DNA from 2 places in the uncultured Limimaricola sp. genome. Region 1 is predicted to be linked to the other one. Evidence: riboswitches for the same ligand, from Rfam matches in the RefSeq annotation. Region 1 holds a riboswitch; the other holds the start of a gene.
What was found. A riboswitch is a leader RNA that binds a small molecule or an ion and turns the genes downstream of it on or off. The one in region 1 is predicted to bind glycine.

Region 1 (7,367 bases):
TTCGCGGCTACCGGAAAACGCATCCGGCAGCTTCCGATCGCCGATCAACTGCGCAGCTGAGGGAATGATCGACATGAACAAGACCCGGATCACTGCGGCGGCCATCGCCGCCAGCCTGCTCGCGGGACCCGCGCTGGCGCATGATTGCGCTGGCCGGATCGACGAGTTCGAGCGTCTGCTCGACACTGCCGCCGAGCGGGCGATCTCCGCCTCCTCGGGCGGGCAGGCCGTCGCCGGTGCGCGCGAGGCGCAAGCGGTCGAAGACACCGAACGCTCCGAAGTAGTGCCGGTGCAGGACGAGACCGAAGAGGTCGAAGCCGTCGAAGAGGCGGACGAGGCAGGCAACGGCGGCGAGAAAGTCATCGAAGCCCGCGCCGCGCTGCAGCAGGCGCGCGATCTGGCCGATGAAGGTCAAGACGAGGCCTGTGCGGAGGCCGTCGACGCAGTCTTCCTCACACTGCTCGAAGACTGAGGCATCGTCCGGGCCGGAGTAGCTCCGGCCCGGACGCAGGCTTGTCATAAGCCGCAATCAGGCCACGCGCTGAAGCGGCTATCTTGCTTCGCATTGCGCGCCGGTTATTGCGCTCATGGGCGGGCCATCTTCGGCCAAGCAGCAGCGCGCGAGGTCATTCGCGGGCGATTTTGGCGCTTGAGGATCGGGTTGATGGCCACGGCCTCGTTCAGACACTGCGGATATTGCCCACGTCGAACTATGCACAGACCAAAACGCAGGCTTGTTCGCCAAGGGACGAGGCTTCCACCTTGAAGGCGGCCACGTCCGGCACGAAGGCGGCTCTGCCAAGTGCTGGGTGCCGTCCCCGAGCGCGACTTTATCGCTCTTGGGGACGGACAGCGCTTCCGAAAGGAGCTTCCTAGAAGCCCCATATCCGGCGCTCAATTCGCTCGATCATGGCAGATTGCGCGCGGCCCGACGTCACTCCGCGGCGTCGGCGTAATCGCTCATCGGCGGGCAGGTGCATGTGAGGTTACGGTCGCCCCAAGCGTTGTCGACCCGGTTCACCGGCGGCCAGTACTTGTCGACGCGAAACGCGCCCGGCGGAAAGCAGCCCGTCTCTCGCGAATAGGGCCGGTCCCAATCGCGCACGAGATCCTCCATCGTGTGTGGCGCGTGTTTGAGCGGGTTGTCGACCCGGTCAGCCCGGCCCGCCTCGATGTCCGCGATCTCGGCGCGAATGGCGAGCATGGCGTCGCAGAACCGGTCGAGCTCGGCCTTGGTCTCGGACTCGGTCGGCTCGATCATCAGCGTGCCCGCGACCGGCCAGCTCATCGTCGGCGCGTGAAAGCCGCAGTCGACCAGACGCTTGGCGATGTCGTCGACGGTGACGTCGGCGCTGTCGGCAAAGGGGCGGGTGTCGATGATGCATTCATGCGCGACCCGGCCCGTCGGCCCCTTGTAGAGCACGTCGAACGCGCCTTCGAGCCTTCGGGCGATGTAGTTGGCGTTGAGGATCGCCACCCGTGTCGCCTGCGTCAGACCCTCGCCGCCCATCATCAGGCAATAGGCCCAAGAGATCGGCAAGAGAGAGGGCGAGCCGAAGGGCGCCGCCGAGACGGCGCCGGTGCCGTCCACCGGGTCGCCGGGCAGATGCGCGATCAGGTGGTCCTTGACGCCGATCGGTCCCATGCCGGGACCGCCGCCGCCATGCGGGATGCAAAAGGTCTTGTGCAAGTTGAGATGGCTTACGTCACCGCCCAGATCGCCGGGCCGCGACAGGCCGACCATGGCATTCATGTTGGCGCCATCGATATAGACCTGTCCGCCGTGGGCATGCACGATTTCGCAGACCTCGATCACCGTCTCTTCGAACACCCCGTGGGTCGAGGGGTAGGTGATCATGCAGGCGGCGAGGTTCTCCGCGTGCTGCTCGGCCTTGGTGCGAAAATCCGTGAGATCGATATCGCCGTTCGCCGCCGACTTCACCGGCACCACGGTCCAACCAACCATCTGCGCCGTCGCCGGGTTGGTGCCATGGGCGGACATCGGGATGAGACAGATGTTGCGGTGCCCCTGTCCTTGGGCGCGGTGGTGCCCCGCGATGGTCAAAAGACCCGCGTATTCGCCCTGCGCGCCAGAATTGGGCTGCATCGAGATCGCATCATAGCCGGTCACCTCGCAGAGCTTGGCCGAGAGGTCGTCAATCATGTCGATGTAGCCCGCCGCCTGATCGCGCGGCGCATAGGGGTGTAGAAGGGTGAACTCGTCCCAGCTCACCGGCATCATCTCGGCGGCGGAGTTGAGCTTCATCGTGCAAGATCCCAAGGGGATCATCGCCCGGTCGAGGGCGAGGTCGCGATCCGCGAGGCGGCGCATGTAGCGCATCATCTCCGTCTCGGCCCGGTTCATGTGAAAGACCGGATGGGTGAGATAGGCGGAGGTGCGGATCAAATCGTCGGGCAGCAGGTAGCGCGGCGTGCGGTTGTCATCCGTCCGGGCGATCCCGAAGGCGCGCCAGACCGCCTCGATCGTGTCGGGGCGGGTGCGCTCGTCGAGGGTGATGCCGACCCGCGTCGCGCCGACGCGGCGCAGGTTCAGACCCTCGTCCACCGCCGATTTGAGCACCGCCGATTGCAGCGCGCCGACCTCCACCGTGATCGTGTCGAAATAGACTTCGGGGCGGACCTCGAACCCCGCTTCTTCAAGCCCTTGGGCCAGTCGGACCGTTTTACGGTGGATGCGCTGCGCTATGGCCTTGAGACCCTCGGGCCCGTGAAAGACCGCGTAGAAGCCCGCCATCACCGCCAGCAGTGCCTGCGCCGTGCAGACGTTGGAGGTCGCCTTCTCGCGGCGGATGTGCTGCTCGCGGGTCTGCAGCGACAGCCGGTAGGCGCGGTTGCCATGGCTGTCGATAGAGACGCCGACGATGCGGCCGGGCATGGTGCGGGCATGGATCTTTCGCGTCGCCATATAGGCGGCATGCGGCCCGCCGTAGCCCACCGGCACGCCAAAGCGCTGCGTGTTGCCGACGGCGATGTCGGCCCCCATCGCGCCGGGCTCTTTGAGCAGGGTCAGCGACAGGGGATCGGCTGCGATGATGCCGATGGCCTTGTGCTCGCGCAGCTGTGTGATCTGGGGGGTGAAATCGCGCAGCTCGCCATAGGTGCCCGGATACTGGAAAATCGCGCCGAACACGGCTGCGGCGTCTAGCGTTTCGGGATCGCCAACGATGATTTCGATCCCCAGAGGGGCGGCGCGGGTCTGCATCACCGCGATGTTCTGGGGGTGGCAATTCTCGTCGACGAAAAAGGCCCGCGGCCGGGTCTTGGCGATGCGCTGCGCCATGGTCATCGCCTCGGCACAGGCGGTTGCCTCGTCGAGCAGCGAGGCGTTGGCGATCTCGAGCCCGGTCAGGTCCGACACCATGGTCTGGAAATTGAGCAGCGCTTCGAGCCGGCCTTGGCTGATCTCGGGCTGATAGGGCGTATAGGCCGTGTACCACGCTGGGTTCTCGAAGATGTTGCGCTGGATCGCAGGCGGCGTGACCGTGCCGTGATAGCCCTGACCGATGAGCGAGGTCAGCACCTTGTTCTTGGAGGCCGTGACCTTCATCCGGTGCAGCAGCTCGCGCTCCGACAGGGCCTTGCCGAAATCGAGCGGGGCGGCCTGCCGGATCTTGGGCGGCAGCGTGTCGTCGATCAGCGCCTCGAGGCTTTCGGCCCCTACGATCTCCAGCATCTGCGCCATCTCCGCCGGAGAGGGGCCGATGTGACGCCGGTTAGCGAAGTCGTAGGGCAGGTAGTCTGTCGGGGTGAAGGTCATCCGGGGCTCCTAGGATCAGGCGATCACGAGATCAGGGCGGTGTAGGCGGCCTCGTCGAGCAGGCTTTGCATCTGCGACGGATCGGAGGGTTTGATCTTGAAAAACCACCCCGCGCCGGTCGCGTCCTCATTGGCAAGCGCGGGGTTCTCGGCCAGCGCTTCGTTGACCTCGATGATCTCGCCGTCGATCGGTGCGGCGATGTCGGAGGCGGCCTTGACGCTTTCGATCACCACGATCTCGTCGCCCTTGCTCACGGTGGCCCCGACCTCCGGCAGTTCCACGAAGACGATGTCTCCCAGCTGGGTCGTGGCGTGTTCGGTGATGCCCACAACGACATGGTCGTCCTCGGGGCGCAGCCATTCGTGCTCTTCGGTGTACTTCATGTGGGGTCTCCTTGGGGTCAGCGTTTGAATTTCGCAGGTGTGAAGGGCAGCGTCTCGACCGTCAGCGGCAGACGCTTGCCCCTGAGTTCGCCGTAGACGGTGGTGCCCGGCTCGGCGTGGGCACGGGGGACATATCCCATGGCGATGGGGCCGCCGACGGCGGGGCCAAAGCCGCCCGAGGTGATCCGCCCGATCGGGCTCTCCTGATCCGGGTCGGCAAAGAGGCGCACGCCTTCGCGCATCGGCGCGCGGCCCTCGGGGCGCAGGCCGACACGCATGCGCGCGGCCCCTTCGGTCAGCTCATCCAGGATCACCTCGGCTCCCGGAAACCCGCCCGCCCGCGCGCCGCCACTGCGCCGCACCTTTTGGATCGCCCAAGCCAAAGCCGCCTCTGCCGGGGTCGTGTCCTCGTCGATATCATGGCCGTAGAGGCAAAGCCCCGCTTCGAGCCGCAGGCTGTCGCGGGCACCAAGTCCGATGGGGGCCACCTCCTCGTGCTCCAGCAAACGCCGCGCAAGCGCGGTGGCCCGTGCGGCGGGCACCGAGATCTCGAAGCCGTCTTCGCCGGTATAGCCCGAGCGCGAGACCCAAGCCTCGATGCCGTCGAGCGTCAGCGTCGCGACGTCCATGAAGCGCATCTCGGCGGCCTTGGGGTCGAGAGCCGAAAGAACGCGCTCGGCCATGGGCCCCTGCAGGGCGAGAAGAGCGCGATCCGTGATCTCGGTGATCGCGGCCTCGCCCATTCGCGCGCGCATATGCCCAATGTCCTCGGCCTTGCGGGCGGCGTTGACGACGACGAACAGGTGATCGCCCCGATTGGCCAGCATCAGGTCGTCGAGAAGGCCGCCCCTGTCGTTGGTGAGAAAGCCGTAGCGCTGCCGATTGAGCGGCAGGCCCAGGATGTCGACCGGGATCAGGGCCTCGAGGCCTTCGGCCGCCGAGGCGCCATCCGCGCCCCGGACGATCAGCTGCCCCATGTGGCTCACATCGAAGAGCCCAGCCTTTTCGCGGGTGTGCAGGTGCTCGTGCATCACACCCATCGGATAATGCAGGGGCAGGGCAAATCCCGCGAAAGGGCCCATCTTGGCACCCAGTTCGAGGTGCAGATCGTGCAGCGGCGTCTGGTGCAGCTCCGGCATGGCGGCTCTATCCCCTTGGCCGTCGAGATATCGGGATATCCGGCGGCATCACTGAGACGCGAAAGCTCATGCTTCCGCGGGTGATGCCCCCTCTGTCCTTGCGCCTGAGATCGCTATCCCTTCGGCGGGCACGTCTCGCGCGCCACTCTCCAGAGTTTTCGTATCGGCGTCGGTTCGGTGGCCTGAGAGTTTCCGGGGCGGTTGCTCCTTCGGCACCAGCGGACTGGTTCTCCCGACGACGATCTTCCGATCATTTCTGACCGCTCTACCAGAGTCCGGCAAGAGATTTGTCGGCGGCCTCGTCGTAGCGGCAAGGGACCGCCCCGGTATGAGGCCGGGGCGGGGCAGGGTCATTCGTAGAGAACGGCTTGGATCTCTTCGTCGTCGATGTTGGACTGGTCGTAGTAGAAAAAGCCCGTGTCGATGATCTCGGGCAGCTCTTCGCCATTGGTGACGGCGACGGCGGCCTTGACCGTCTCATAGCCGATGCCGATCGGGTTCTGGGTGATCGCGCCCGCCATCAGCCCTTCGCGGATCGCGTCGGTCTGGGCCTTGCCGGAATCGTAGCCGATCACGGTCAGCCCCTCGCTTCCCATCTCGCGCACCGCGTTGACCACGCCGATGGCCGAGCCTTCGTTGGTGCCGAACATGCCGTCGAGGTCGGGGTTGGCGGTCAGGATCGCCTTGGCGACCTCGGTGGACTGCAGCTGATCGCCCTGGCCGTATTGGACGGAGACCACCTCGATTTCGGGGTATTCGCTCTCCATCCGGTTCAGAAATCCGTCGCGCCGGTCGATGCCGGTGCGGCTGGTCTGGTCGTGGGCCACGACGGCGACCTTGCCCGCGCCGCCGATCAGCTCTGCCATCTTGTCGGCGGCGAGGGCTGCCGCCGCGACGTTGTCGGTGGTCGCGGTGGTGACGGGGATGTCGCTGTCGACGCCGCTGTCGAAGGCGACGATCGGGATGCCCGCCTCGGAGGCCTGCCGCAAAAGCGGGATCGCGGCCTGGCTGTCGAGGGCGGCGAAACCCACGGCGGCAGGATTGTTGGCCAACGCCGCGGCGAGCATGTCGATCTGGCGATCGACCATCGTCTCGTTGTCGGGTCCCTCGAAGGTGATGCGCACGCCGAACTCCTCGGCGGCCTTGTCGGCACCCGATTTCACGGCCTGCCAGAACTGGTGCTGGAAGCCCTTGGAGATCAGCGGAATGTACATCTCGTCCTGCGCGAAGGCGGCGGGTGCCGCGCCCAGCGTGAGCGTGGCCCCGAGTACGGCGACCAGTGAGCGACGTGACAGCATGTGGTTTCTCCTCCCTTGGATGTTGTGGCGCGCAGGCGTCCTTGCGCGTTTGCGCCGGTCGTTAACTTCAGGCCCTCTTGCGCCGGATCATGTCGGCATAGACGGCGAGAATGATGATCGAGCCGGTGACGACGGTCTGCCACTCCTGCGCGACCGACAGCACGCGCAGCCCGTTGGTGAGCACCGCCATGATCAGCGCCCCGATGAGCGAGCCGATGATCGTGCCGCGTCCGCCCGAAAGCGAGGTGCCACCGATGACGACCGCCGCGATGGCCTCGAGCTCGTAGCCCAAACCCAATGCGGGCTGCGCCGAGTTCAGCCGCGAGGCGATCAGCAGGCCCGCGATGCCGACGATGGCCCCGGACAGCGCGTAGATCGCCATTTTCCAGCGGTCGGTGTTGACACCCGACAGCCGAACCGCTTCCTCGTTCGACCCCAGCGCGAAGCAGTAGCGCCCGAGTACGGTGCGCCCGAGGATGTAGGAGGCGGCTGCGGCGACGAGAAACAGGATCAGCACGCCGTTGGGGATCGGCAGAAAGGGCAGCAGATCGCCGATGATCGAGCCGCGCGAAATCTCGGAAAAGCCGGGTGTGTCGTTGAAGTAGATCGGCCGCGTGCCCGAGATCACGAGGCTGAGACCCTTGAGGATCAGCATCATCCCGAGCGTGGCGATAAAGGGCGGGATCTTCATCTTGGCCACGAAGGTGCCCGAGCAGAGCCCGGCCAGCGCGCCGGTGCCGATCGCCGCGACGACGCCCAGAAGCAGCGG
Region 2 (7,367 bases), on a different contig from region 1:
CTCGGCCTCGTCGAGAACCTTGCCGGTGGACTGATCGAGATAGGTCTGGCCCGCGTCACCTGACACCTTGGGCAGCTTGGCCACGGCGGCATCGACCGCTTCGCGCACGCGGCCAGCGTCGCCGCCCGCATTGATGATGAGGTTGGTGGCAAGGCCCTGATCGTCGTCCATGAGCGCCTTCAGAAGGTGCTCGGGCGCAAGACGCTGGTGGCTCTCGCGCATCGCGATGGTCTGCGCAGCCTGAATGAAGCCGCGCGAGCGTTCGGTGAACTTGTCGAGGTTCATCTGTCTCTCCTTGGTCAAAGCGCCCGGTGGAAAGACGCCCGCTCTGGCGGCGCGCCCCGGTTCGGGCCTCTGGTCGGAAAGATGGGGGGCGGGTCGGCGTTGCGCAAGTATCACAGAATGCAAAATGGCCGCCGGGTACGTCGCCCGGCGGCCAAGTTATCAATGGCTTGCGCCGGTCACTCCGAGGGCGGCACCGGGTCGAGGCCGCCATCGTCATCGACATTGTCGTCCTCGGGCTCCCCCAAGCTGTCGGCATCGCTGTCGGCAACGCTCGGCCGCACCATGTCGTCGGGCGTCTGCGGCTCGGCCGCATCGGTTTCGGCGTCATCGATGATCGCATCGTCGGGTTCGGCGTCACCGGTTTCACCGGTGGTCGCAGGGCTCTGGCTCGGCACCTCGAGCGGCACGGTGTCGAACTCCTCGGCCTCCTCGGCGCGGAACCAGCCACCTACCACGAGGAAAATGACGAGAAGGATGAACCCCATCGGGATCATCGCATAGAGAAATGCGCGGCGCGAACTGCGGGGTTTTTGGGCCATGTCGGTCTCCTTGGCTGAGGCACAGGGCCCCTTTCACAGGCGCAACGCCGCCCCGGCGCCTGCGTTCCCGCACCCGCGCTTGACGCGGCTGCGCGGCACGCGTCAAAAGCGCGCGACCCCCCAAAGCCCCGGAGAGCCCGCCATGACCGCCCCGACCCCCGCCGACGATCGCCTGATCGTCGCCATCGACCGTCCCGACGCGATCTCCGGGCTCAAGCTCGCCGAGCAGCTCGGCGACGCGGTGTCGTTTTACAAGATCGGCCTGGGCATGCTCACCGGCGGCGGGCTCGCTTTGGCGCGCGAGCTGAAGGACGAGCATGGCAAGCGCATCTTTCTGGACATGAAGCTCTTCGACATCGGGGCCACGGTCGAGGCGGCGGTGCGCGGGCTGGCGCAGTTCGATCTCGACTTTCTCACCGTGCATGGCGATCCGCACGTGGTGCGCGCCGCGCGGGAAGGCGCAAGTGGCAAGGATATGAAAATCCTCGCCGTGACGATCCTCACCTCGCTTGACCGCGATGATCTTGACGAGGGGATGATGCGCGCGGGCGACGTGGCCGAGATGGTGGTGGAACGCGCGGGCCGCGCGCTAGAGGCCGGGGCCGACGGCGTGATCGCCAGCCCGCAGGAGGCCGCACTGATCCGGGCGCTGCCGCAGGCGGCGGGCAAGCTCATCGTCACGCCGGGCGTGCGCCCCGCCGGTGCGGCCCTCGGCGATCAGAAGCGGGTGATGACGCCCGCGCAGGCCATCGCGGCGGGCGCGGACCATGTCGTGGTCGGTCGCCCTGTCTGGCAGGCGGAGAACCCCCGTGCCGCCGCGCAGGCCATCGCAGAGGAAATGGTGTCGCCGCAGGTCCGCACCCCCAACACCTAGTAGGTTTGTGCTGGGCAAAAATGAATCAAAGAGTCTTCGCCGCCACAAGGAACCGAAATCGCGATTGAGTGGTTGACGATCTAGAAAAAGCGAGCAGCGGAGACACTTCGAATGCAGACCATCAGACTCGGCGACGTGCGCTACAACGCCCAGATCGGTGCCTTCGAGGCGCGCGTGGACGTGGACCGCAACGGCACGACCTACCGCTATCCCTGCCAAGTGGCCGGGCCGATCGACATGGACGCGGGCCATGTGCGCGCCAGCCTGACCCGTCACGCGATGCGTATGTCCGACAGCGGCGCGTCGCTCTGGTCGCATCTCTGAATTTTCGGTCCTCCCCCGAACGTAGAAAGGCCCGCCAAACGGCGGGCCTTTTTCGTGAGGAGGGGTGGCACTCAGGCGGCCTGCGCCATGCCTCCGGGCATAGCACGCAACCCCGGGCCTTCACCGATTGTCTCGCCCAGCGCCTCGGCGGTGGCAGCAGACAGCGTCCAGCCCAGATGCCCGTGGCCGGTGTTGTAGAACACGCCCGGTTGACGCCCCGCGCCGACCTTGGGCAGCATGTTCGGCATCATCGGCCGCAGACCGGCCCAAGGCACACAATGCTCGGTCGACACGCCCGGAAACAGCCGCTCGACCCAATCGACCAGCGGTTTGACCCGGTCTGAACGGATGTCGCGGTTGTAGCCGTTGAACTCGGCCGTGCCCGCGACGCGGAACCGGTCCTCACCCAGACGCGAAGTCACGATCTTGGCCTTGTCGTCCAGAAGCGAGACATAGGGGGCTGCCGCCCGGCTCTGCGCATCGCGCAGGGACACGGTGATCGAATAGCCTTTCACCGGATAGATGTTCACCCGGTCGCCCAGCTTCGCCGCGATGCTGCGCGATCCGACACCGGCACAGACCACCACACCATCAAAGCGCTCGGGCGCACCGGCGGTGACCGTGACACCATCTTCGGCCGCGCGCACGTCGGTGATCTCTTGCCCCATGCGGAACCGCACCCCCTGCCCCGCCAGCCAGTTGGCGAGACCTGTGGTGAACTTGTGGATGTCGCCGGTGGAATCGCTCTCGGTCACGAAGCCGCCCGTCAAAGGCCCGGTGAGTTGCGGCACCAGGGCGCGCACCTCGTCGGGTGACAGCTCATCACGGCGCAGACCGCCCTGTGCGAGCAGCTTGTTCACCCGGCGACCATCGGCCAGATCTTTCTGGGTCTGGTAGAAATGCACGATGCTGGCGGGCGAAAAATCGAAGTCGATCCCCGCCGTCTCGGCCATCTCGCGCATCCCGGCCCGCGCTGCCACGGCAAGCCTGGTCGTGGCCACGGTATTGGCTTCGTAATTGCGGATCTGCCCGAGGAACTCGGCCATCCAGCTCATCTTGTGCCAGCTCGGCTTGGGGTTCACCGATAGCGGCGCGTCGGGCTTCAGGAGCCACTTCGTGCCCTTGAGCACGGTGGCCCAACGGTTCCAGACCTCGGCGTTCGAGGCCGAGAGCTGTCCGCCATTGGCAAAGCTCGTCTCCATCGCCGCATAGCGCTGGCGATCAAAGACCGTGACCTCGTGGCCGCGCTTCAACAGGGAATAAGCAGTGGTGACGCCGGTGATTCCGGCGCCCAAAACGGCGTAATGCGGCATGTTGCCCGCTCCAACGCGCCCCTTCCGTCCCTTGTGCCTGAGAGCTTCACCGCCATGGCATCATGCCACGCGCGACTTTCCCCTTCGGCGGGCCTCGCGGCCTCTCTCCGGATATTCATGCGGCCCGGCCGGTCCTTTTGCCTGAGAGATCGCGGGGCGCGCGACTGCTCCTTCGGCGGCGGACCGTCCCGCTCTCTCCCGGCAGGACCGTTTCCTATCGGAAACATACGGCATGCCGCGCCGTTCCGCCAGTGCACCCCGCACAAGAATCTCGCGCAAGCGGCGATCCGCGTGACATTTGCGCCGCCGCGCTTGCAACTGCCCGGTATCGCGCCGATCCTCCGATGCGAACCGGCCCCCTCAGGGTCGGCGGGAGAGCCGCGCATCGCGGAGGGGAGACGCCATGGAAAACCCGGTGAACCGCTTCAAGGCGGGGCTGCGCGAGGGGCGCCAGCAGATCGGTCTTTGGAACATGATCTCGGGGGCCTTCGTGCCCGAGGCGCTTTCGGGGCTGGGCTATGACTGGGTGGTGGTCGACACCGAGCATTCGCCCACCGACGTGCTCGACGTCCTGCCGGCACTGCAGTCCATGGCGGCCGAGCCCACGACCTCGGCCGTGGTGCGCCCGGCCTGGAACGATCCGATTCTCATCAAGCGGTTGCTCGACTTCGGCGCGCAGACGCTGCTGATCCCCTATGTGCAATCGGCCCAAGAGGCCCGCGCCGCCGTCGCCGCCACCCGCTACCCGCCCGTTGGCATGCGCGGCGTCGCAGGGCTGCACCGGGCCACGCGCTATGGCAGGATCGGCGACTACATGGCTCGCGCGCATGAAGAGATCTGCGTGCTGGTGCAGGTCGAGACCAAGGCGGCGCTCGACCGGCTCGAGGAGATCGCGGCCGTCGAGGGCGTGGACGGCGTGTTCATCGGCCCCGCCGACCTCGCGGCGAGCCTTGGCCATCCGGGCCGTCTCGATCACCCGGAGGTGGTAGAGGCGATCATGGGCGCGATCGACCGCTTGGGCGCGATGGGTGTGCCCGCTGGCATCCTGACGCTCGACCCGGCCTTCGCGCGCGATTGCATGACCCGCGGCACCCGGTTCACCGCCGTCGGCATCGATGCCTCACTTATGCTCGCGGGCGCGCAGGGGTTGCTGGCCCGGTTCCGCTAGAGCGCCTGCCAGAGCCTGAGCCGCGCCTGCAGCGCCGGGATCGCATCGGGCGCGTCCAGAAAGGCCTGCGGCGTCATCAGGGACCAGCCCTGCCCTTCGTCGCCGAATACTACGTCGGCCTCGGCCTCCGCGTTCATGTGCAACACAAAGAACCAAACGGGCCCGGGCCGCGTGGCGCTGACGAATCGCTGCCGCCACAGAACATCGGCCCGGCCCATCTCCAGCCCCACCTCCTCGCGCATCTCGCGCGCCAGCGTCGCCTCGGGGCTCTCGTCCCGCTCGCGCCCGCCACCCGGAAAATCCAGCGCGCCGGGAAAGACGATGTCGGGCCGGTCGTCACGACGGATCACGAGCAGGCGATCCGCGACGAACAGCGCCGCCTTCGCGCCGTCGAAGCTTTCGCCGCTCCATGCGGCGCTGTATGATGTTGCCATGCCGTCTCTTTGCCGCGCCTGTCTTCACACCTTCGAGGCGGGCAAACGCTGTCCCGCCTGCCGGTCCCCGCGCGTTACATCCCATCCCGAACTGTTTTCGCTCTCCATCGCGCACATGGATTGCGACGCCTTTTTCGCCAGCGTCGAAAAGCGCGACAACCCCGATCTCGTGGACAAGCCTGTGATCGTCGGCGGCGGACGGCGCGGCGTCGTCTCGACCGCCTGCTACCTCGCCCGGATCAGGGGCGTGAAATCGGCGATGCCGATGTTTCAGGCGCTCAAGCTCTGCCCCGAGGCGGTGGTCGTGAAGCCGCGATTCGAAGCCTATACCGAGGCGTCGCGCGCGATCCGCTCGATGATGGAGGAGCTGACCCCTGCGATCGAGCCGCTGTCGCTCGACGAGGCGTTCCTCGATCTCACCGGCACCGAGCGTCTGCACGGCGCGCCGCCCGCCGTGATGCTGGCGCGGCTGACGCGCCGGATGCAGGATGAGCTGGGCCTTTCGGGCTCCATCGGTCTCTCGCACAACAAGTTCCTCGCCAAGATGGCGAGCGATTTCGACAAGCCGCGCGGGTTTTCGGTGATCGGCAAGGCCGAAACCATCGACCTTCTGCGCCCCAAACCCATCGGACTGATCTGGGGCGTCGGGCCGCAGGCGCAGGCCAGCCTCGATGCCGTCGGCATCCGCACCTTCGAAGACGTGCTGCGCTGGGAGCTGTCGGATCTCGTGCGCCGCTTCGGGGGCTTGGGCGAGCGGATCTACCACCTCGCACGCGGCGAGGATCGCAGGCGCGTCACCGCGCATGAGCCGGTCAAGGGCATCTCCAACGAGACCACCTTCGAGGTCGACACGAAAGACCCCGAGATCCTCGACGGCCATATCTGGCGCATGGCCGAGAAGGTCTCCTCGCGCGCCAAGGCTCGCGACCTCGTGGGGCGGGTGGTGCTGCTCAAGCTCAAGCGCGCCGACCACACGCTGCTGTCGCGCCGCGTCACGCTACGCGCCCCGACCCAGACCGCTGACGCGCTCTACCGCACCGCGCGCGGGCTGTTCGACGCGCGCGGCGAAAGCGGGGCCTACAGGCTCTTGGGCGTCGGGCTGTCCGAGCTGTCGGACGCCGCGACCGCGCCATCGGAGGCCGATCTGCTTGATCCGGGCCGCGCCGCGCGCGAACGCGCCGAGCGGGCCGCGGATGCGATCCGCGCGAGGTTCGGTGCGGAGGCGATTCTCAAGGGCCGCGCCCTGCGCTAGTTCTTGAGCACCATGCAGACCGCCCCCGCTGCGCGCAGACGCGCGCAGAGCGCGCCAGCCTCGCTCAGACTGGCACGACCAATCTGGGCCACGTGGCGACGTGCGCGCTGGCCGGGAAAGCGTGACAGGGTATAGGCAATCTGCTCATTGCCGATCACCGCCCCCACGTCGCGCTGGATCTGCCGCACGCGTCGGTCCACCGCGCCGCGTTCGGGCGCCGAGGCCAGCACCACGCCCCAAGCCAGAACCGGCGCCGCGACACGAAACTGCGCGATGCTGCGCCCCTTGGCTTGTGCCTTGCAGGCATCGAGGAAAGGCCGGTCTGCTGCAAGTGCGAGATCAACCTCAAGGGGCGGCGCATCGCGCCAGTCGCGCGCCGCATGCCCGGTGATGGCCTGCACATAGGCCTCGGTCTCGCCGGGGAGCCAATCGTTGCCTGCAAGAAATTTCTCGGCCCGTGCCTCGCCCGCGTTATAGGCCACGGCAGCAAGACCGATCGAGCCGAACCGCTCTGCCAGTTCGGCTAGGTAGAACGCCGAAGCCGCGAGCGCCTGCGCGGGGTCGAAGGGATCGGCCAGGCCGCGCAGCTTGGCGGTGCCTGGCATGAACTGGGCGATACCGAGCGCGCCCGCCGGGCTCACCGCGCCCGCGTCGAACAGGCTCTCACGCCAGACCAGACGCGCAAAAAAGCCGACGTCGAGCGCGTTTTGCTTGGCCAGCGTCTCGATCGCCTCGCAGACGTCGGGGATATAGTTGTCGAGCGTGATGCAGGGGCCATTTGGCACGCAGCGCCGCTCGACCGCCTCTTGGGCGGCAGCCGGCGGAACAAGAAGCGCGAACGCGAGCAACAAGGAAACGGCAATACGAGTCATGGGGTCCAGTGTCGGGCAAAGTGTGGGGAGAGGGAAATCAACTTCGCTCCTCAGCCCGGCGTCAGCGGAAACACCAATGGAATCACCAGCACCGCCGCCACCCCGACGATCAGGTTCATCGGCAGGCCAATCTTCAAGAAGTCCGAGAATCGGTAGTCGCCCGCGCCGTAGACCAGCGTGTTGGTTTGGTACCCCACGGGCGTGGCGAAACTGGCGGAGGCCCCCATCATCACCGCGACCACGAGCGCGCGCGGATCGACCCCCGTCTCCTGCCCCAGCGCCACCGCGATCGGCGTGACCACGACT

Region 2: linked by a shared signal. The riboswitch ahead of AADJ02_RS08035 (D-amino acid dehydrogenase) and the one ahead of gcvT (glycine cleavage system aminomethyltransferase GcvT) in region 1 are both predicted to bind glycine.

The regions. Positions count from the first base shown of each region.
Region 1 covers NZ_CAXHZL010000006.1:110,149-117,515, forward strand. Annotated here, with positions in the region: gene AADJ02_RS09690 (xanthine dehydrogenase family protein molybdopterin-binding subunit) at 1-60, shown strand, start outside; gene AADJ02_RS09695 (hypothetical protein) at 74-472, shown strand; gene gcvP (aminomethyl-transferring glycine dehydrogenase) at 935-3,778, opposite strand; gene gcvH (glycine cleavage system protein GcvH) at 3,802-4,161, opposite strand; gene gcvT (glycine cleavage system aminomethyltransferase GcvT) at 4,179-5,300, opposite strand; glycine riboswitch at 5,461-5,545, opposite strand; gene AADJ02_RS09715 (ABC transporter substrate-binding protein) at 5,651-6,598, opposite strand; gene AADJ02_RS09720 (ABC transporter permease) at 6,666-7,367, opposite strand, start outside.
Region 2 covers NZ_CAXHZL010000005.1:4,625-11,991, forward strand. Annotated here, with positions in the region: gene clpB (ATP-dependent chaperone ClpB) at 1-285, opposite strand, end outside; gene AADJ02_RS08020 (hypothetical protein) at 462-824, opposite strand; gene pyrF (orotidine-5'-phosphate decarboxylase) at 967-1,698, shown strand; gene AADJ02_RS08030 (hypothetical protein) at 1,810-2,022, shown strand; gene AADJ02_RS08035 (D-amino acid dehydrogenase) at 2,094-3,335, opposite strand; glycine riboswitch at 3,350-3,456, opposite strand; glycine riboswitch at 3,459-3,546, opposite strand; gene AADJ02_RS08040 (aldolase/citrate lyase family protein) at 3,739-4,503, shown strand; gene AADJ02_RS08045 (NUDIX hydrolase) at 4,500-4,937, opposite strand; gene AADJ02_RS08050 (DNA polymerase IV) at 4,936-6,189, shown strand; gene AADJ02_RS08055 (lytic transglycosylase domain-containing protein) at 6,186-7,040, opposite strand; gene AADJ02_RS08060 (SLC13 family permease) at 7,112-7,367, opposite strand, start outside.